DNA from 2 places in the Paenibacillus sabinae T27 genome. Region 2 is predicted to be linked to the other one. Evidence: riboswitches for the same ligand, from Rfam matches in the RefSeq annotation. Region 2 holds a riboswitch; the other holds the start of a gene.
What was found. Region 2 has a riboswitch for S-adenosylmethionine ahead of PSAB_RS19740 (methionine ABC transporter ATP-binding protein). Riboswitches for the same ligand answer to the same signal wherever they lie in the genome.
Positions count from the first base shown of each region.

Region 1: linked by a shared signal. The riboswitch ahead of metA (homoserine O-acetyltransferase MetA) and the one ahead of PSAB_RS19740 (methionine ABC transporter ATP-binding protein) in region 2 are both predicted to bind S-adenosylmethionine.

Region 1 is NZ_CP004078.1:1,808,728-1,818,973, forward strand. It holds gene PSAB_RS08240 (RluA family pseudouridine synthase) at 1-765, shown strand, start outside; gene PSAB_RS08245 (arsenate reductase family protein) at 781-1,146, shown strand; gene PSAB_RS08250 (5'-3' exonuclease) at 1,162-2,142, shown strand; gene PSAB_RS08255 (ROK family protein) at 2,387-3,268, shown strand; gene PSAB_RS08260 (HRDC domain-containing protein) at 3,514-4,542, shown strand; gene corA (magnesium/cobalt transporter CorA) at 4,629-5,564, opposite strand; SAM riboswitch class I at 6,031-6,158, shown strand; gene metA (homoserine O-acetyltransferase MetA) at 6,275-7,192, shown strand; gene PSAB_RS08275 (aminotransferase class I/II-fold pyridoxal phosphate-dependent enzyme) at 7,331-8,515, shown strand; gene mqnC (cyclic dehypoxanthinyl futalosine synthase) at 9,087-10,223, shown strand.
Region 2 is NZ_CP004078.1:4,297,200-4,307,445, reverse strand. It holds gene PSAB_RS19770 (DUF456 domain-containing protein) at 1-377, shown strand, start outside; gene PSAB_RS19765 (putative polysaccharide biosynthesis protein) at 404-2,029, shown strand; gene PSAB_RS19760 (thioredoxin family protein) at 2,115-2,459, shown strand; gene PSAB_RS19755 (COX15/CtaA family protein) at 2,654-3,607, shown strand; gene PSAB_RS19750 (UbiD family decarboxylase) at 3,633-5,411, shown strand; gene PSAB_RS19745 (Cthe_2314 family HEPN domain-containing protein) at 5,449-6,183, shown strand; SAM riboswitch class I at 6,250-6,394, shown strand; gene PSAB_RS19740 (methionine ABC transporter ATP-binding protein) at 6,505-7,521, shown strand; gene PSAB_RS19735 (methionine ABC transporter permease) at 7,521-8,189, shown strand; gene PSAB_RS19730 (MetQ/NlpA family ABC transporter substrate-binding protein) at 8,342-9,208, shown strand; gene PSAB_RS19725 (NifU family protein) at 9,425-9,673, opposite strand; gene PSAB_RS19720 (YuzB family protein) at 9,756-10,010, shown strand; gene PSAB_RS19715 (NAD(P)/FAD-dependent oxidoreductase) at 10,018-10,246, opposite strand, start outside.

The sequences.
Region 1 (10,246 bases), 2.5 Mb from region 2:
CCTATCCTGTATGAAGACGAGCACCTGCTGGTCGTCAGCAAGCCCGCGGGCATGATCGTGCATCCCACCCACGGCCACTATACCGATACGTTGGCTAACGGAGTCGTCCATTATTGGGCGCAAAAAAACGAGCGTTACCGCTTTCGACCCGTCCACCGGCTGGATCAGGAGACGTCCGGCGTCCTTGCCATCGCGAAGAATCCGTACAGCCACCAGCACATCTCGGAGCAGATGCTGGCAGGCACCGTGGACAAACGCTATATTGCGCTTGTCCACGGTATTCCGGAGCCGGAAAAGGGCGACATCGACGGTCCGATCGACCGCGATCCGGGCGAACCGCACCGTCGGATTGTGACGCCGGACGGTTATCCGTCGCTGACCCGCTACGAGGTCAAGGATCGGTACGCTTATGCTTCCAAAGTGGAACTGAAGCTGCTCACCGGGCGGACGCATCAAATCCGTGTGCATATGACCTCCATCGGCAAGCCGCTGATTGGAGACCGGATGTACCGGCATCCGGTATATGAAGGGGCTGATCCGGGCGCGGCGCCCGCAGGGGCCGCGGAGCTTACCCGGGTGGCTGAGCTGGACGCCGCCATCGGCCGACAGGCGCTGCATGCGGCGCGGCTGTCCTTCACGCATCCGATTTTTCGCCGCGAGATGACGTTTGAAGCGCCGCTTCCTCCGGATATGTTGGAACTGGAAGCAATACTGAGGACTGGAACAAGAGACGTCGCAGACATTAACGAAACGGATATGAAATAAGGAGAATCGCACACAATGAGTCAATTGATCGTATACCATTATCCGAAGTGCGGCACCTGCCGTTCGGCGGTAAAATGGCTGAAAGAACAGGGACATGAGCTGGAGCTGCGCCATATCGTGGAGCAGACGCCGGGAGTGGACGAACTGTCTTCTCTGGCCAAGGCAAGCGGCCTTGAGCTCAAGAAGTTTTTCAATACAAGCGGCGAGGTCTACAAACGGGAAAACCTGAAGGAGAAGCTGCCAAGCCTCGATGATCGCGAGAAGCTGGAGATGCTGGCCGGGAACGGCATGCTGATCAAACGCCCCATCGTTGTCTCGGGGGACAAGGTAACGGTCGGGTTCAAGGAAGAGGATTACCGCAAAGCCTGGGGAAATGAGTAAAGGAGGAGAACGGCGATGAGTGGAGAAGGAAGAAGCCGCGTAATGATTGTGGACGGCATGGCGCTGCTGTTCCGGGCCTATTATGCCACTGCATACGGAGGCTATATTCGCAAGACAAGCGCCGGACTGCCGACCAATGGCGTATACGGGTTTTTGCAGTATTTTTTCGACGCGGTGTCAACCTTTGAGCCTTCCCACGTTGTATGCTGCTGGGATATGGGCAAGAGTACGTTCCGCACCGAGAAATTTGATGCTTATAAATCGAACCGCGCGGAGCCCCCGTTGGAGCTGATTCCGCAGTTCGACCTGGTCAAAGAGGTGGTCGCCGAGCTCGGCGTTCCGAATGTGGGCATTCCCGGATTCGAAGCCGACGACTGCATCGGTACCCTGGCTTCCAGCTTCGGCGGGGAGTCCGAGGTGTATATTTTGACCGGAGACCATGACATGCTTCAGCTGGTGAATGATCAGGTCCGGGTTGTTATTATGAAAAAGGGCCGTTCCAACTACAAAGTGTACGATCCGGGTTCGCTGCTGGAGGAAAAAGGGCTGACCCCTTCCCAGGTCATTGACCTGAAGGGATTCATGGGCGATACGAGTGATAATTACCCTGGTGTCCGGGGAATCGGTGAGAAGACGGCGCTCAAGCTGCTGGCTGAATACCGGACAGTGGAGGGCGTAATCGAGAATCTCCATCTGCTGCCCAAAGGGGTACGGAGCAAGATCGAAGCGGATCTGGACATGCTCCATCTGTCCCGGGATCTGGCGGAAATTCGCTGCGACGTTCCGCTTGTCTGCACGCTGACCGAGTGTCTCTGGGAACTGCAGCGGGAATCGGCTGCGCGCAAGTTCAAGGAGCTTGAGTTCGGCAGCCTGATGTATCTCATTGCGGCGGCAGAGGAAGAGCAGCGGGAGGAAGGAATCGTGGAGATTGTGCTTCCGGACCGGCAGAGCCGCTCTACCGGAGCTGGGGCCATAAAGGCTGACCCGTTTGCCTGATCGGATGGTCGGCGGAATCTGATAAAGACTGTTTCACTGGAGCGCGTACAAGGCGTCCTGTGGAGCAGTCTTTATTCGTAAGGCGAAAAGCGCAGCGGTCGTTCGGTCCTATTGTGTCCGAATGTTTCCAGTCGGCGAATGGCCGGGATTTGCTTGTTATTCTTTTGGCACGCAAAGTATAATAAATATCGGATATGCGCTTGTGGATTGAAAGCGTATGCAAGAGTAGAGGGGAGACAGGCCTGTGAGAGTACTTGGTGCAATTGAAGCGGGAGGAACAAAATTTGTATGCGGGATTGGGCATGAGGACGGCAGCATTATCGACCGGGTCAGCTTCCCGACGACCCGTCCGGAAGAGACGATGGCAGAGGTGTACCGCTATTTTGAAGGTAAAAATGTCGAAGCGATCGGCATTGGCTCGTTCGGGCCGATCGATCCGATTCCCGGCAGCCCGACATACGGCTATGTAACGACGACGCCCAAGCCGTATTGGGGCCAATTTAATCTGGTCGGCGCGGTCCGGGACAAAATCGACGTGCCAATTGGATTCGATACCGATGTAAATGGCGCCGCGCTCGGCGAATACACCTGGGGCGCAGCACGGGGGCTGGACAGCTGCCTTTACATCACGGTAGGAACCGGCATCGGAGCCGGAGCCGTTGTGGGTGGCAGATTGATCCACGGGCTGTCCCATCCGGAAATGGGACATATTTATGTCCGCCGCCATCCGGATGATGCTTTTGCGGGGACATGCCCTTACCACGGGGACTGCCTGGAGGGGCTGGCCGCAGGCCCCGCGCTTGGACAGCGCTGGCAGGTGCCGGGAGCGGAGCTCGGCCCGGATCATCCGGCTTGGGAGATAGAGGCCCATTATCTGGCCCATGCTCTGATGAGCTATGTGCTGATTCTGTCGCCGCAGAAAATTGTTATGGGCGGCGGCGTCATGAAGCAGAGCCATCTCTTCCCGCTGATCCGCGCCAAACTTCAGGATCTGCTGAAGGGCTACGTGCAGCATGCTTCGCTGACGGCTGATATCGACAGCTTTGTGGTGCCTCCAGGGCTCGGGGACAATGCAGGCCTGGCCGGTGCGATCGGGCTGGCAGCAATGGCTCTCGCCCAGGAATAATAGACTTTCTTGATCCGGCTCTGATCCGTCTTTTGAGCAAAAGGGATTGACTGTTCGGAAATATATGGTATTGTATGAATTAACAGTATAGCCGTTCGGGAGGAAGCGCCTCTTTCACGTTACCGTGGGAGAGGCGCTTTTTTGTGTTCGACCGAGGGGCTTCCGCCTGGAAGCCGAAGACACGTGCCTTTACGGCGCGGAATTCCGCATACTGACCATTAAAAAAGTAAAGGCAGGGAAGCAACATGCAAATCGTATTCATGAACCGGTTATCCAAACAATCGGGGGATTCCGCCGGGGAATTCGCCCAGCTGTGGATTGGTGAGGAGGAGGGGAATTGGCGTCTGGGCTGGCGTGAATTCGGCGAAAATCAGGAAAGCGCCGATTCTTTATGGTATGAGGGAACCTCCTGGAACGAAATGCTCGGTGTGTACAGGCATGAGCTGGCGGTCAAAATGGGGGAGGGCTACCGGCCGCTTATTGACGGTGTCTTCCACGAAGAGGAGAGCCTGGCGGGACGGAATCAGGAGCAGCTGAAGCTTCAGTATTACAGCGAACAGCATGCAAATGAGTCTGTATACGAAGAATTATGCGCATGGCGGCGGCGGAAAGCCGCTTCAGAACGCAAAGCGCCGTATTTGCTCGCAAGCAATCGCCTGCTGCGTTTATTGGGCACCTTCCTGCCCAAGACCGAGGAAGAGCTTCTGCAAATTCCAGGTGTGGGAGAGACCAAGGCCGCGCAGTACGGCCTGGAGATACTGGCCATTACCTCCGCGGCGGAGCGCAGTCATTCCTTTCCGCTGAGCTGGGTTAGCGCCGAGATCGATGAGGAGTCCTTTACCTCCTGGCTGTACAAGCAGAAAGAGATCAAATACAAGAAGCAGCTGGAGCGCCTCCGTCTGCGGCGTGTGCTCCTTGAGGGCATTGCGGACGGCTGCGGGATGGAGGAGCTCAAAGAGCGAAGCGCCTCTTCGCGAAGAGAGATTCTGGAAGCCGTTGAGGAGCTCGAAAAGGACGGCTATATTGTCGATTCGTTGATCGACAGGGAACTGGCAAGCATGTCCGGCGCGGAGCAGGAAGCGGTTTGGAACGCTTACCAAGAGCTTGGGGATACGCTCCTGAAGCCGGTGCTGCATAAAGTCTACGGCGAAGAGATCACGTCCGCGGGCAGCCTGGATCTGTATTACGAGCGCCTGCGGCTGATCAGGCTCCGGTTCCGCAGAGAGAACGAGGGTACGCCAGGATTGGCACCTCACCCGCAGGAGCAGGCATAGGCCCGGTCAAGCCAAAAGAAGGTCTCCTTAGCGCCTAAGGCGTCAGGGAGACCTTCTCTGTATAACGAAAATTGCGGGACGGCTGTTCACAGCCACTCTTTTTTGCGGAACACGTACAGCATCCCGCATCCCAGCGTTACCATAACGCCGATGACGCCATAGTAACCGTATCTCGTATGAATTTCGGGAATGTTGTCAAAGTTCATCCCATAGATACCTGTGATCACGGTCAGCGGCATGAATATGGTCGTAATCGCCGTAAACACCCGCATGATTTCATTGGCGCGGTTGGCGATACTGGACTGATAAGCTTCTCGCAAGTTGCCCATCAGATCGCGGTACGTTTCGAATGTCTCGGAAATTTTGACGGCGTTTTCGTAGATGTCGCTGAAATATTTCTGCAGCTGGTCGTCGATCAGCCGGAGATCTTTTTTGTTCAGGGTGTTGACGACTTCCTTCTGCGGGCCAAGCATTTTCTTCAGCCACAGAATTTCGCCCCGCAGACCGATAATCTCGCTGAGGTGCGATTTCTTGGTATGCATCAGTATATCTTCTTCCAGCTTCTCGATCTTGACTTCGATCCGGTCGCCGACGGCGAAATAATTGTCCACGACAAGGTCTACCAAAAGGTAAAGGAAGCGGTCCGGAGAACTGACCTCCTGCTCCCACAAGATAGGCTTCAGGGTGCGCAGCTCGTTAATTTTCTGCTTCGTGACGGTAATAATATAATGCCGCCCGAGAAAAACGTTAAGGGCCCGGAGGAAGATTTCCTCGTCATCAAAACGGATGCTGTTAACTACAATAAAATAATGGCTCTCGTAAATTTCAATTTTGGGACGCTGCTCCTCATCGCTGAGACAGTCCTCTACTGCCAGATCATGAAGATTAAATACAGGCTGCAGCAGTGCCAAATCCTCCACGTCTGCATCAATCCAATAGAACCCTTCTGCCGGAGGGGCGAGGGTCAGCTCAATATCGTCGACAGGTGTAAAAATGCCTGCGTTAACCAGCCGGATTTTCATCTGATTCACTCCTTCTCTCCCTAGCTTGCCCAGGGAATATGCTTATGAAAGCACAGGAAATCAAATCAGCTTGGCCGGCTGTTTGTGACGATAGGGCCGCTTATTTTCCGAAGGCATGAAGAAGAAGCGCTCCCGCCGCCGGCAAGCTGATGTTGATCCTGTACGGTTGTTCCTGATCAGCGCTGTGCTGGGTACTCGGGTCGCCTTCCATTCTTCTTCTCACCTCTTTATTCATTAAATTAGGTTTTGGGATTTCCTCTCGCAAAGCGCCCGCCATAGGCTCGGAAGCCAAGGCTTCGCTTATATCGATCTTCGGAAAACACTTGTCTAGTATAACGCCGGGTATGGGCTCTTTCAAGCTAAATTGTTGTCATAATCGGGACTCTAAAAATAGTATATGGACTTGACGAAAGTTAGGTTCATTGATTATAGTGATCTATAAGAATTTAAAATTGAATATGACCAAATCTTATCAAGAGCAGGTGGAGGGACTGGCCCAATGAAACCCGGCAACCGGCGTATAACGCACGGTGCTAATTCTTGCAGAGACGCGTAGGTGTAATGATCTGCGGCGCGTTGTCTGACAGATGAGAGAGTATCATATGTGTATAAATATGACCTTTCTCGTGCTGCGGGAAAGGTTTTTATTTGTTCTATTTTAACTTAGACCGCAGTCCGCGGTTTGCATTTTAATGAAGGAGTGAGACACAATGCCAATCAAGATTCCCGACAGTTTGCCCGCCAAGGAGGTGCTTTCAGGGGAAAATATTTTCGTAATGGATGAAAGCCAGGCCTTTCACCAGGATATCCGCCCTCTCCGAATCGCTATTCTGAACTTGATGCCTACAAAAGAGACCACGGAAACGCAGCTGCTGCGTCTGGTAGGCAACTCGCCGCTTCAGGTTGATGTCACGCTGCTTCATCCGAGCTCCCATACGTCGAAGAATACGTCCGCGGAGCATCTCAAGAGCTTCTACAAAACCTTTGACGAAATCAGCCACCGCCGGCTGGACGGCATGATTGTGACCGGCGCTCCGGTGGAGCAGATGGACTTCGAGGACGTGAATTACTGGGATGAGATGAAAAAGATTTTTGAGTGGAGCAAGGACAACGTCACTTCGACGATGCATATATGCTGGGCGGCGCAGGCTGGTTTGTATTATCACTACGGGGTTCGTAAAGTCGGGCTTCCCGAGAAGTGCTTCGGCGTATTCCCGCACTGCACTACTGCGCCGAATACGAAGCTGCTTAGGGGCTTTGACGAGCTGTTCTATGTGCCCCACTCCCGTCATACGGACATTTCCCGCGAGGATGTCGAGAATACGCCGGATTTGCAGATATTGGCGGAATCGGAGGAAGCCGGCGTTTATCTCGTCGCCACTCAGGACGGCCGGCAGATTTTTGTAACGGGCCATTCCGAGTACGATCCGTTCTCCCTGAAATGGGAGTATGAGCGCGATATCGCCAAGGGGATGGACGTCGCGCTGCCGAAGCATTACTACCCGAATGATGATCCGGGCCGAACACCGCCGGCTGTATGGCGCGCCCATGCGAATCTGCTGTTCTCCAACTGGCTTAACTATTACGTCTACCAGGAAACGCCATACGATATCGGACCTACGATATGATTGCCTTCCGGATTGGACAAGCTTAACTTTGAAGGCCGGGATGTTGCCGGCAACAGCTCCGCAGATATAACGGAAGCCGAAAAGGCTCCGTCAGCAAATAGGGAGGCAAATCCCGTACTAACTTTCTGGAGGTAAATCATGAACGACAAACTCAGGATTGAAAGCAGGCTGGCCCAAATCGGCTCTCAGGAGGACCCGGCGACGGGCGCAGTGAATTACCCGATCTACCAATCGACCGCATTCCGTCATCCCCGGCTGGGACAAAGCACAGGCTTTGATTACATTCGCACCAAAAATCCTACGCGTTCCGTGCTGGAGCGCGCGGCAGCCGAGCTGGAATCCGGTGACGCGGGCTTTGCCTGCAGCTCCGGGATGGCCGCGCTGCAGACCATTTTCGCTCTGTTCGCGCAGGGGGATCACCTGATCGTTTCGCTGGACTTGTACGGCGGCACTTACCGGATGCTGGAGCGGATTATGTCCAAGTTCGGCGTCTCCGCTTCCTATGTGGATACGAACGATCTGGACGCTCTGGAATCGGCCTGCAGAGAGAACACGAAGGCCGTCTTTATTGAGACACCGACCAATCCGCTGATGATGATTACCGATATTCAGGCCGTGTGTACGTGGGCCCGCCGTCACGACATGCTGACGATCGTGGACAACACGCTGCTGACGCCGTATTTCCAGCGGCCGCTGGAGCTGGGCGCCGACATCATCATCCACAGCGCGACCAAATATTTGGGCGGGCATAACGACGTGCTGGCAGGCCTGATTGTGACGAAGGGCAAGGAACTGTCCGAGGAGATGGCGATGCTCCATAATTCGATCGGAGCCGTCCTGAGTCCAAGCGACAGCTATCAGCTGATGAGAGGCATGAAGACGCTGGCGCTGCGCATGGAACGCCATGAGAGCAACTCGCTGGCGATTGCCCAGCATCTGCAGGAGCATCCGGCGATTGCGGAGGTCTTCCATCCGGGCCTTCCGGGTCATCCCGGATTTGACATTCAGCAGCGGCAGTCCAGCGGCAACACTGGCATTTTCTCCTTCAAGGTGAAGGATGCAAAATATGTGGAGCCCCTACTGCGCCATGTCAAGCTGATCGCGTTCGCGGAAAGTCTTGGCGGCGTCGAGTCGCTGATGACCTACCCGGCGGTGCAGACCCATGCCGACATCCCGGTTGAAATCCGCGATGCGGTCGGCGTCGACGACCGGCTGCTGCGTTTCTCGGTCGGCATCGAGCATGTCGACGATCTGATCGCCGACCTGAATCAGGCGCTGGAGGCCGCGCGGACAGAGCTTGAAGCGAATAACGTCCAAGCTTAGGCAGCCGATTTAAGAAAAGCACATTTGCCGCAGTTGCCATGAGGCATGCCTCTTTAGTGCAATATACGATGAACTGTTTAAAAAATGACATCAGGGTAAGGAGTAACGAAGGGGAAGTTTGGAACTGTAGGAGCGATAGCGATCGCCTTTGTCTTCGGATTTCATCCACGAAGAGCGGGTTAAATCGAGAAATCTGAAGATGGGCAGCGACCGGAAGTCCAAACGTTCCTCGTAGTTATGACTGATATCTGATGAGAAAATCTTAAGTTCGGCTTATATAGCAAGCAATAAGAGAACGGAGAGACATGAATAGAGACGGCGCCGCCCCAGGTAGGCGGGCCGTTTTTTTTGTTTGATTGATGAAACTTTTTCACGAATCCCCTCGAAATTTCCAACAATAATGCGAATTATTAGCGTATTTTATCGCTTTTTTTGCAGCTAATAGGGTATGAAAAGAAAAAAGACGTTTTTCAAGCACAGCGGATTATGTTACGATGAATGAACGAATATATTCCTTTGTCATATAAATTTTATGGATTGATTAGGATGGTTGTAAAAGGAGGCTGCGACAATGGGTACGATTGATCGCATTTTGGATAAAGCGCTCCAGGGTGAACGCCTTGGGCTTGAAGATACGGTAAGACTGTTTGAGAGCAACGAAATCGAGAAAATGGGCGCCGCGGCGGATGTGATTATGAAAAGATGGCACCCCGAGCCAGTCACGACGTTCGTTATTGGCCGCAACATTAACTATACGAATATATGCGATGTGTACTGCCGTTTTTGCGCATTCTACCGCAGACCCGGTTCGAAAGAGGGCTATGTTCTGCCGGATGAGACGATTTTTGAGAAAATCAGGGAGACCCAGGCCGTTGACGGAACCGAGATTCTGATGCAGGGCGGCACGAATCCCGATCTGCCGTTTGATTATTATACGAACCTGCTGCGGAACATCAAGGAGCGTTTCCCCGGAATCACGATGCATTCCTTCTCCCCTGCGGAAATCATGAAAATGAAGGAGCTCTCGGGATTGCCTCTGGAAGAGACGCTTCGCCAGATTCATGCAGCCGGTCTGGACTCGCTTCCGGGAGGCGGCGCGGAAATTCTGGACGACCGCACGCGGCGCAAGATCAGCCGGCTCAAGGGCTCATGGCATGACTGGATGGACGTGATGCGGACGGCGCACCGGATCGGCATGAATACGACCGCGACAATGGTCATCGGTCTTGGCGAGAGCATGGAGGAACGCGCGCTGCACCTTCTCCGGGTGCGTGAAGCCCAAGACGAGTGTATTGAGCATAATTACAACACGGAAGGGTTCCTCGCCTTTATCTCCTGGACGTTCCAGCCGGATAATACCAACCTGAAGCTGGCAAGACAGACACCCGAGGAATACCTCAAGACCGTTGCGATCAGCCGGCTTGTGCTGGACAACATCAAGAACTTCCAATCCTCCTGGGTCACGATGGGACCGGAGGTAGGCAAGCTGTCGCTGCAGTACGGCTGCAACGATTTCGGCAGCACGATGATCGAGGAGAATGTCGTGTCTTCCGCGGGTGCCACATACAAGGTCAACATCGAATCGATTCTGCAAATCATCCGCGAGGCGGGCAAAATCCCGGCGCAGCGCAATACGCAGTACGATATTCTGAGAGTGTTCGACGACGTATCTTCAGGAGTACGGCGCGATTTTGTGATGCAGAATTAAATAGGGCAATCTTAAGAGCCCGA
Region 2 (10,246 bases):
TCTATGGCTGGTTCTTCGGCTTCGCGCCGTTCGGACCGTTGTTCTGGATCATCCAGACGCTGATCGTCGCCGCGCTGTTCATTGCGGACTATGTCGTGGGGGCATGGGGCGTCAAAAAATTCGGCGGCTCCCGCGCCTCCGTGATCGGCAGCACCATCGGCCTGATCGCGGGACCGTTCGTGATCCCGGCGTTCGGCCTCATTATCGGGCCGCTTCTTGGAGCATTTATCGGCGAGATGATCGCCGGATCGAATCCGGGCAAAGCGCTAAAGGTCAGCGCTGGCTCCATGCTCGGGCTGTTCAGCAGCACCGTGGTTAAAGTCGTGCTTCAAATCGTTATGGTGATCCTCTTCTTTATTTGGATCGGCCGGTATTAAATTCACTGCAAAGTAGGGGAAACAGGTTGTCTAAGAAGGATTCTTTTGTCAAAGGCACAATTATACTCGCCGCCGCCGCGCTGGTAGCGCGCGTGCTTGGCATTTTTCAGCGGGTTCCACTGGAGCATTTATTCAATGAAGTAGGGGATGTGGCCTTTACGCAGGCCAACAATGTGTATCTGATGCTGCTGACGCTCGCCACGGCGGGCATTCCCAGCACGCTTAGCAAAATGGTCTCAGAGCGCTACGCCCTGAACCGTCCGGATGAAGCGCGCCAGGTGTACCGGGCCGCGCTTATTTTTGGCGCCGTTGCCGGCGTGATCATCTCTGCGGTGCTGTACATATCCGCTCCGCTGTTCGCAAAGCATGCGGGCGTTCCGGAGAGCACGCTTGCGATCCGGGCGATCGCTCCCGCGCTGCTGCTGTTCCCCACCATCGCAATGATGCGCGGGTACTCGCAGGGCCGTAACAATATGATGGCCAACGGAATCTCGCAAATTGTGGAGCAGATTGCCCGCGTGTTTACGGCTATCCTCTTAGCGTATTTCCTGCTTCATCAAGGGTACGGTAACCCGGTTATGGCGGCGGGAGCCTCGTTTGGCAGCGTGTTCGGGAGCGTCGGAGCTTTCGCCATCATGCTGTATGCCGCAATCAAGATGAAGCGGAGCGACAAGCAAAGCGGCATCCAGGCTTCCTCCGAAGCCAAGCTGCCGCTGCTCGGGATTTATAAAGATATTTTCAGCTTGTCCATCCCGATCATTCTGTCTTCCATGACGATTCAAGCCGTCTATTTCATTGACACTTCCCTGGTTGTCCCGCTCATCAGCGGGCAGGTGGGCGCCTTTGAAGCGAAGCGACTGCTTGGTATTCTCGGACTGAAGGCGCAGAGTATTGCGGGCATTCCGCCGATACTTGCGATCGCCCTCAGCACCTCCCTGATTCCGGTCATTTCAGCAGCCTATGCCCGCCGGGACGAAGACCACCTGAAGCGGCAGATTACACTCGCCATGCGCATCGCCATCCTGACCGGTACGCCGATCGTGCTGTCGCTTGTCGTCGCGGCCTACTCGGTGAACGGCCTGCTCTTCAGCAGCACCTCCGGCAGCGGCATCATCGCCCTGCTGACGCTGGGCACGATTTTTCAGATTACGATGACCACCTCGAACTCCATCCTGCTCGGCATGGGCAAATCGCGCATCTCCATGTTCTACGTGTTGGCAGGGGTTATCGTCAAGCTGGCGGCAAGCATTCTGCTGAGCCAGTTCATGGGCATTTACGGCATCATTATCGCTACGGCGCTCTGTTTTATCGTAATCACCGCCCTCAACTTGCGGCTGCTTCGGACCATTGTGCCGTTCGAGATCATGGGCAAGCGCTGGAGAGGATATCTGCTGGCTGTGCTCGTATCGGGGGCCGCAGGGTACGGTCTGAACGAGGCCGGTATCGCCCTCTCCGGAATGATGCCTGCGCGGCTGGCTTATTTGATTGCCTGTCTGGCCGCAGGAGCGGCGGTTGTCATTCTTTATCTCGTTATGCTGATTGTGCTGGGCGTATTAAGCGCGCAGGAACTTGCAAGCTATCCGCGTCCGGTGCGCAGGCTGCTGAATCCGCTCATGAAGCTGCAGCCCTCCCGCGTGCGGGAAAGAGAATAAGGGCATTTGACTTCCGCTGCGCATTTTGCTTCACTTAAAGAGTAAGAAGAGATTATTGCCATATTAGAAAGGGACGGTGTAAGTAATGGACAAAATCAGCTCTGCGGCCGAATTTCAGGAGGCCATCCAATCTCCAAGACTGACCGTGGCCGTATTCAAGGCAGACTGGTGCGGAGATTGTAAATTTATCAATCCGTTTATTCCCGAGGTAGAGCGGAATTTCGCAGATAAACTGACGCTGGTTGAGGTGGACGTCGATGCGGTTGGCGATGTCAGCCAGGAACAGAATATACTCGGCATCCCCAGCTTTGTCGCTTATTCGGAGGGAAAAGAATTGGTCCGGTTCGTCAACAAGCTACGCAAGTCGAGACAGGAAATTGAAGATTTCCTGAACCGGGCGTCCGAGGTGTACCAGACCATTCACAAGTAATGCGATTCGCCGCTTTCGCAAAGGTTCGTGCGGAGGCGGCTTTTTTTCAAATATAAGAATTTTTAGCTGAGCGCTTATCATTTGGTCTTATATTTTTACGAGAAACGTACTTATCGGTTATAATGGAAACGCATAACTTTTTGTCGCGATAGACCCGGAAGCTATAAAATTCCATAAGACAGCGGGTGATCGGATTGACGGCGAAACAGTTGAAATGGCTTGGATACATAACCTGTCTCATTATGTTTCTCGCCCTGCTTGGCGGTGCGGTGGTCACGAAAACGGGGTCCGGACTTGAATGCGGCAATGAATGGCCGCTGTGCAACGGCAAGCTGGTACCGGCTTATACGCTCGGACAGATGATTGAGTGGAGCCACCGGCTGCTGAGCGGTCTGGCGGGCTTGTTCTCGTTGGCTTCGGCGCTGGCCTTCCGGCGCTATGCCCGGGACCGCCGAGATTTGCAGGCGTATGCCTTCTTGACGCTGCTCTTCGTCGTCATCCAGGCGGCCATGGGCGCTTTGGCGGTCGTCCGGCCCCAATCCGCTGCCGTGATGGCGCTGCATATGGGCTTCTCGCTGATCGCCTTCGCCAGCTCCCTGATGCTGGCTCTCGGCGCGGGAAGAAGTCCCTCTGCCGAAGTGCCCGGCGGCCTTCCGCCGCTTGCCGGAGGCTTCCGCCTGCTAACCTGGGCAACCGCCGTTTATTCGTATATCGTCGTCTACATCGGCGCTTATGTGAGTCATACCGATTCACAAGGAGGCTGCTCAGGCTGGCCATTGTGCAACGGAGAAGTGATTCCGGAGCTTTCCGGAGGAGTCGCCATTATGTTCTTTCACCGGGTCGCGGCGCTGCTTCTGTTTCTTCTCGTGGCGGCGCTCGGGCATCTAGCGTTCTGGCGCTATGGCAATTACCCCGAGTTCAAGAAGCTCGGCATCGCCGCCGTTATTTTGTGCGTGCTGCAGATTTTTAGCGGAGCGGGCGTCGTGTTCACGCTGGATAACGAGCAGTGGTACCTGTTCGCCGCATTGGCACACATTGTATTGATCTCCGGTCTGTTCGGTGTACTGTGCTATTTGAGTGTACGCGTCTGGCAGCTTGGCCGGTTAAAAAATGAGACGGCTTCAGATCAAATCAGCCGTTCTGGATAGAGTTGTTTGGAGGAGGAACAATATATTGGGATACAGCAATTTACGTCAATGGATAGAGCAACTGCGGAAGGATAAAGATCTTGCCGTTATTGAAGCGCCGGTCGATCCTTATCTGGAACTGGCGGAGATTCACCGCCGCGTCATCCAGGAAGAGGGGCCGGCGCTGTTGTTTACGAATGTAAAAGGAACTCCTTTCCCAGTAGTGACCAACCTGTTCGGCACGGTCCGCCGGGTAGATCAAGCATTTGGCCCCCGTCCCGAGGAACTGATGAAGTCGCTGATGGGCGCGGTGGAAACGCTGCTGCCCCCTACAGTGACCGGCGTCTGGAAGGAAAAAGGGCTGCTCTTTGACCTGCTTAAGGTCGGCATTAAGAATGTGCCGCAGGGAGACGCGCCCATCCTGAACGTCTGCCGGAGCACCGATCCCTTGAAGGGATTGCCGCGAGTCACAAGCTGGCAGGAGGATGGCGGCCCGTTCGTCACGCTGCCGCTTGTGTACACCGAAAGCCCTTCCAATCCCAAAGACCATAATCTCGGGATGTACCGGATTCAAATCTATGATGATCAAACGACAGGCGTGCACTGGCAGATTCATAAGGGCGGAGGCTTTCATCACTTTGAGGCTGAGCAGCGGAACGAAGCGCTGCCGGTTTCCGTCTTCATCGGCGGTCCGCCGGCCCTGATCGCCACAGCCATCGCTCCTGTGCCGGAGCGCATGCCGGAGCTGCTGCTGGCTTCCATGGTGCTGGGCGGCCGTCTGCCGATGGTCAAAGATCCGATGGGCGGCCACCGGATGCCGGCGGAGGCGGAATTTGTCATCCGCGGATTGGTTCCGCCGCATGAGCGCAGACCGGAAGGCCCGTTCGGGGACCACTACGGCTACTACTCGCTGAAGCATGACTTCCCGGTGATGAATGTGCAGCGCATGTGGCACCGCAAGGATGCCATTTATCCGGCGACCATCGTCGGCAAGCCAAGGCAGGAGGATTATTACCTCGGTGATTTCCTCCAGCGGCTGCTGTCTCCGGCTTATCCGCTCGTCATGCCGTCCGTCCACTCCCTGTGGGCGTACTCGGAGTCGGGCTCCCATACGCTGGCGTCCGCCGTCGTGCGGGAGAGCTATTCCCGCGAAGCGCTCGTATCGGCGTTCCGCATCCTGGGCGAGGGGCAGCTGTCGTTGACCAAGTTCCTGATTCTGACGAACGAGCTCGTGGATCTGGCCGATTTCCCGAAGCTGCTGGAAACGGTGCTGGAGCGGTTCAATCCGGCGGTCGATTTGTTTATTTTCAACAAAACCTCGCATGACACGCTCGATTACACCGGCCAGCGAATGAATCACGGCAGCAAAGGCGTCCTGATGGGCATCGGCAGCAAGGTGCGCGAGCTTCCGCGAAGCTACGAGGAGGGCAACCTTCCGGGCATTCACTCGGCGCTGCCTTACTGCGGCGGCTGCCTTGTCGTATCAGGCCCGTCCTATACGGAGGATCCGGAGCTGCCGCAGCGCCTCGTAGGCGCGCTTCGGGAGAAGAATACCTCCTGGCCGCTCGTTATTCTGGTCGACAATGCCGCCGAAACGGTGAAGTCGCAAACCTCGTTCCTGTGGACGGTATTCACCCGCTTTAATCCGGCGACCGATATTTTTGCCGAAGCATCGGTTAAAAATCATCACATCGCCTACGAGCTTCCGGTCGTCATTGACGCCCGCATGAAGCCGGGGTACCCGGACGAGCTGTTACCGCGCGAGGATATCGTGGAATTGGTCGACCGCAACTGGAAGAACTATTTCCCTAAACAAGCTTTTTAATGATACTTCCCGTGCCGAATGCATAAGGAGGATGGATATGCTGCGGATATTGCTGGGGGAGCCTCCCCGTGAAAACACCGGCGTGCTGGCCGATGCCATGGACAAAATGGCGGAAATGGCGTCCATGCTGCGCTCGGAAATGAATGACAACGAGGACCGGGACCATGAGTACCGGAAGCTGGAAATCTGGATTCGCGGGCTGATCTCCTCGCTGGATGAGCTTGAGCAGAGCCTGTTCGCTGCTAGCTTTTTCCGCAAATCGGTGAAGGCGGGCTATATGGACGATATGTCCGTCAGCGAACAGGGGGATTACGCGCGCTATGTCTATTTTTACAAAAACGGCTTCATCCGCGTCTTCTCCCTGCTCGACAAGCTGGGAACGGTGCTGAACACGCTGTACGACCTGAATACGGTCAGGGTTAAAGCGCATTTTTCCTACTTTACCGTGCTCCGGCGATTCCGTTCCACCAAGAAGCATAGAGAATTGTCGGGCCGGCTGGATGAGATCAAGGAATCGTACCGCGATCCGATGCAGAAGCTGCGGAACCGACGCAACGCCGAGATTCATTATATGAATTCCGAAATGCAGGATGACTTGTGGCAGCGGCATCAGGGCCTGCACGACAAAATTCGGCTTGAGGATCTCGACGAGCATTTGGAGGATTTGCGTCAGGGGATGGAAATGGTATGCAAAACCCTGGTCGAAGTCTTCACGTACAGCAACGAGCTGCTCGGCAAGAGTCTGGAAAAATCAAGAGATAGTAAACGATAATCTTTAAAAAATCTTTGACAAAGCATGTAAAAGATTTTATACTAAGGCATGAAAATTTCATATCCAATCTTATCGAGAGTGGCGGAGGGACAGGCCCGATGAAGCCCGGCAACCGATTGATGCGCGGTGTATACATACGTCCCCAAGCATCAGTGTCATGGTGCTAATTCCTACATGGCGTGGCATGTTCACGGCTTTGTGCAGATGAGAAGGCATGGTCTTTTACAGTTAAGAGAGCCTCCCGCGGTCTGCACGGATTGTCGGGGGGCTTTTTGGATAGATTTTTGATTTGTGGTTTATGGGGCATGGGGAGGATAGAAAGTGATAGAGTTAAAAGGCTTGACCAAAGTGTACGGAAAAGGCGGCACCGCCGCCACAGCGCTCTCGGGCGTGAATCTTCATATTGAAAAAGGGGAAATCTTCGGGGTAATCGGCCACTCCGGCGCGGGCAAAAGCACCCTGATCCGCTGCATTAATCTGCTGGAGCGTCCGACGAAAGGCGAAGTGTGGGTCGACGGCACCGAGCTGACCCGGCTGGGCAAAAACCAGCTGCAGGAGCGCCGGCGGAAGATCGGCATGATTTATCAGCATTTCAACCTGCTCTCGTCGGCGACGGTGTATGACAATATCGCCTTTCCGCTCCGGCTGGTGCACACACCAAAGGCCGAGGTCGACCGGAAGGTGAATGAGCTGCTCGCGCTTGTGGGCCTCACCGAACACCGGAGCAAATACCCTGCTCAGCTGTCGGGCGGGCAGAAGCAGCGGGTAGGCATCGCCCGGGCGCTGGCGAGCGATCCGGACGTGCTGCTGTGCGACGAGGCCACATCGGCGCTTGATCCGCAGACGACCGATTCGATCCTAAGACTGCTGCTTCACATCAACAAGCAGTTCAATCTGACGATTGTGCTGATTACGCATGAAATGCATGTCATTCAGAGCATTTGCGACCGGGTGGCCGTGATTCACGGCGGGGGCATCGTCGAGCAAGGGCGGGTGGCCGATGTGTTCCTGAAGCCAAGGCATGGGGTGACGAAGGAGTTCATCCAAAGCGAAGCCCATGACGACAGTCCGCTCCTTGCGGCGCTGCAGGCTCCGCATCCCGACGGGACGACGGCGGTCAAGATTACGTTCCTTGGGGAAAAGACGTACGAATCGACGCTGTCGCGCGTAGCCAGCGGTACCGGAGTGAACTTCGCTATCCTGCAAGGAACCATCTCCACCATTAAAGATATTCCGTACGGCCAGCTCGTTGTCCGCTTCGAAGGAGACGCCACAGCCATCGGCAGAACAATCTCCGAGCTGACCGCGCAGGGACTTGATGTGGAGGTGCTGTCATGATATTCGGTCTTGATTTTTCAGCCGTTGACTGGGATGAGATGATTACCGGTACGGTGGATACCTTAAAAATGCTGGGCAGTTCCGCGATTTTTACAATAATCCTTGGTTTACCGCTCGGAATTGTGTTATATTTATGGGGGAGATCACAGCTTCCTTTTGTAAAAGGCTTATACGCGGTTATTTCCTTCATTGTTAATATTCTGCGCTCGGTGCCGTTTATTATTCTGGTCATTGCGCTGATCCCGTTCAGCCGGGCCGTGGTCGGTACGTCCATCGGGGTTCTGGGAACCATACCGCCGCTGGTCATCGGAGCCGCGCCGTTCTTCGCCCGTCTGGTGGAAACGTCGCTGCGTGAGGTGGACCGTGGCGTGATTGAAGCGGCGCAGGGGATGGGAGCTTCGACTACCCAGATCGTGATGCGCGTGCTGCTGCCGGAAGCCCGTCCGGGCCTGCTTGCCGGGATTACGATTACCGTTGTTACGCTGGTGTCGTACACAGCCATGTCAGGCATGGTCGGCGGCGGGGGACTTGGGGATTTGGCGATCCGCTACGGCTATCAGCGTTATGAGAAGGAAGTCATGATTGTCTCGATTATTCTGCTTGTTGTGCTGGTGCAGTTCCTGCAGATGGCGGGCGACCGGCTGGTAAGACATTTCACACGAAAATAAGGCCTATTTATATAAAAATACCTTATTGAGGCGAGGGCGCCTTCCGCTTCCGATGGAAGCAGAGGCTTTCGCCGAAACCGGCGGAGCTGGCGGTTGGGGAACCTTACAAGCCTCCGTTAACACACATACACTTTCAGAGGGGGATTTATCAAATGAAAAAAATGCTGTTGACCTTGTTCAGCCTGACGCTGATTATGGTGCTGGCTGCCTGCGGCGCTGACAATGGAGGAAACAAAGCCTCCAACGTTGCCGCCTCCAGTGCGCCTGCTGCCGGAGCTTCGGCTGCTCCAAGCGCAGAACCTGTCACACTAGTTGTCGGAGCTTCTCCGATTCCGCACGCAGAAATTTTGAAGGCTATCGCACCGCAGCTTGAAGCGCAGGGCATCAAGCTTGAAATCAAGGAATTCACTGATTACGTTCAGCCGAACGTGCAGCTGGCCGAAGGCCAACTGGACGCGAACTTCTTCCAGCACAAGCCTTACCTGGACGACCAGAATCAAAAGAACGGCTGGAATTTGACTTCCGTCGCCGCTGTCCATGTTGAACCTTTTGGCGCGTACTCCAAAAAAATCAAATCGATCGACGAACTGAAAGACGGCGCGAAAGTGGCCATCCCTAACGATGCCACCAACGGCGGCCGCGCGCTGATTCTGCTGGCGAAGAACGGTCTGATCACGCTGAAGGACCCTAACAATATTGCGTCTACCAAATCGGATATCACGGAAAATAAAAAGAATCTCAAAATCATCGAGCTGGAAGCCGCTAACCTGCCGCGTCAGCTGGATGAAGTCGACCTCGCGCTGATCAACGCCAACTACGCGCTGGAAGCGGGACTCGTTCCGACGAAGGACGCCCTGTTCATCGAGAGCGGAGATTCTCCATATGCGAACCTGCTTGTAGTCCGTCCGGACGACAAGGAGAAAGACGCCATCAAGAAGCTGGCAGCCGCGCTGACTTCCCCGGAAGCGAAGAAATTTATTGAAGACAAGTACCAAGGCTCCATCATCCCGGCGTTCTAATTGACTGCAAGCTAAAAACCAATCCCGTACTGCCTGTTTAAAGGGCGTGCGGGATTTTTTTGTGGAGATCACGGGTTCGGGTTCAGCTAAGAGACAAGGTTGTGGCGAAAGATAAAATTTAATATAATTGACCGATAGATTAGGCGCAAAAATAAGCACAAAAAAATCCCGGCGTTTGCCATAGGGCAAAGCACCGGGACGGTGTGTACGCGAAAATTAGAATACTTGAACGACTTCCTCGACACCTTCAACTTCTTCGATCAGAGCACGTTCAATTCCGGCTTTCAGCGTAATGGTGGAGCTTGGGCAGCTGCCGCAGGCACCCATCAATTTCAGTTTAACAATACCGTCCTCAACGTCGATGAGCTCAACGTCGCCGCCATCGCGCTGCAGGAACGGACGCAGTTTATCAAGAACTTCAAGCACTTCATCGTACATGCTAGTGCTTTGTGTATTCTCACTCATTTCTCAATCACTCCTTTCGTACGTATATTATAGTACAAATACTTAAAAAATAAAACGGTTAGTAAGGGCCAAGGAGATCAACATGAGACCAATTATTGAATTTTGTGTCAGCAACCTGGGACATGGCACCGAAGCGCTTAAGAATAAATTGGAGCAGAATCCGGGTTACGATGTCATCGAATACACCTGCCTGGGCAACTGCAACCAATGCCGCTTCGAGCCGTTCGCGATGGTAAACGGAGAAGTCGTCGCCGCCGATTCGCCCGAAGAGCTGGAAGCCGCCATTGATTCCAAGATCAAGGAACTGGAAGCCTGGGACAATCTTGAAATCGACTAAGCGGGCTTTAGCCGAAATGACGCTTGGACATCCACAGCACACCGCTCTTCAGAATGCGGGGGACCCGGCCCATCACGGAACGGCTGCCGAGCAGGCCGAAACCCTCGGTTTTACCCAGGGAACCGAGCGTTCCCTTCAGCTTGATTTTATGCAGTCTCGGCTTCTCGTTTCGCCACAGGGCCCGCAAGACCTGCCCGATCTGCTCGCCCTGGGCACCCGCCGCCTGGGCGCTGGGC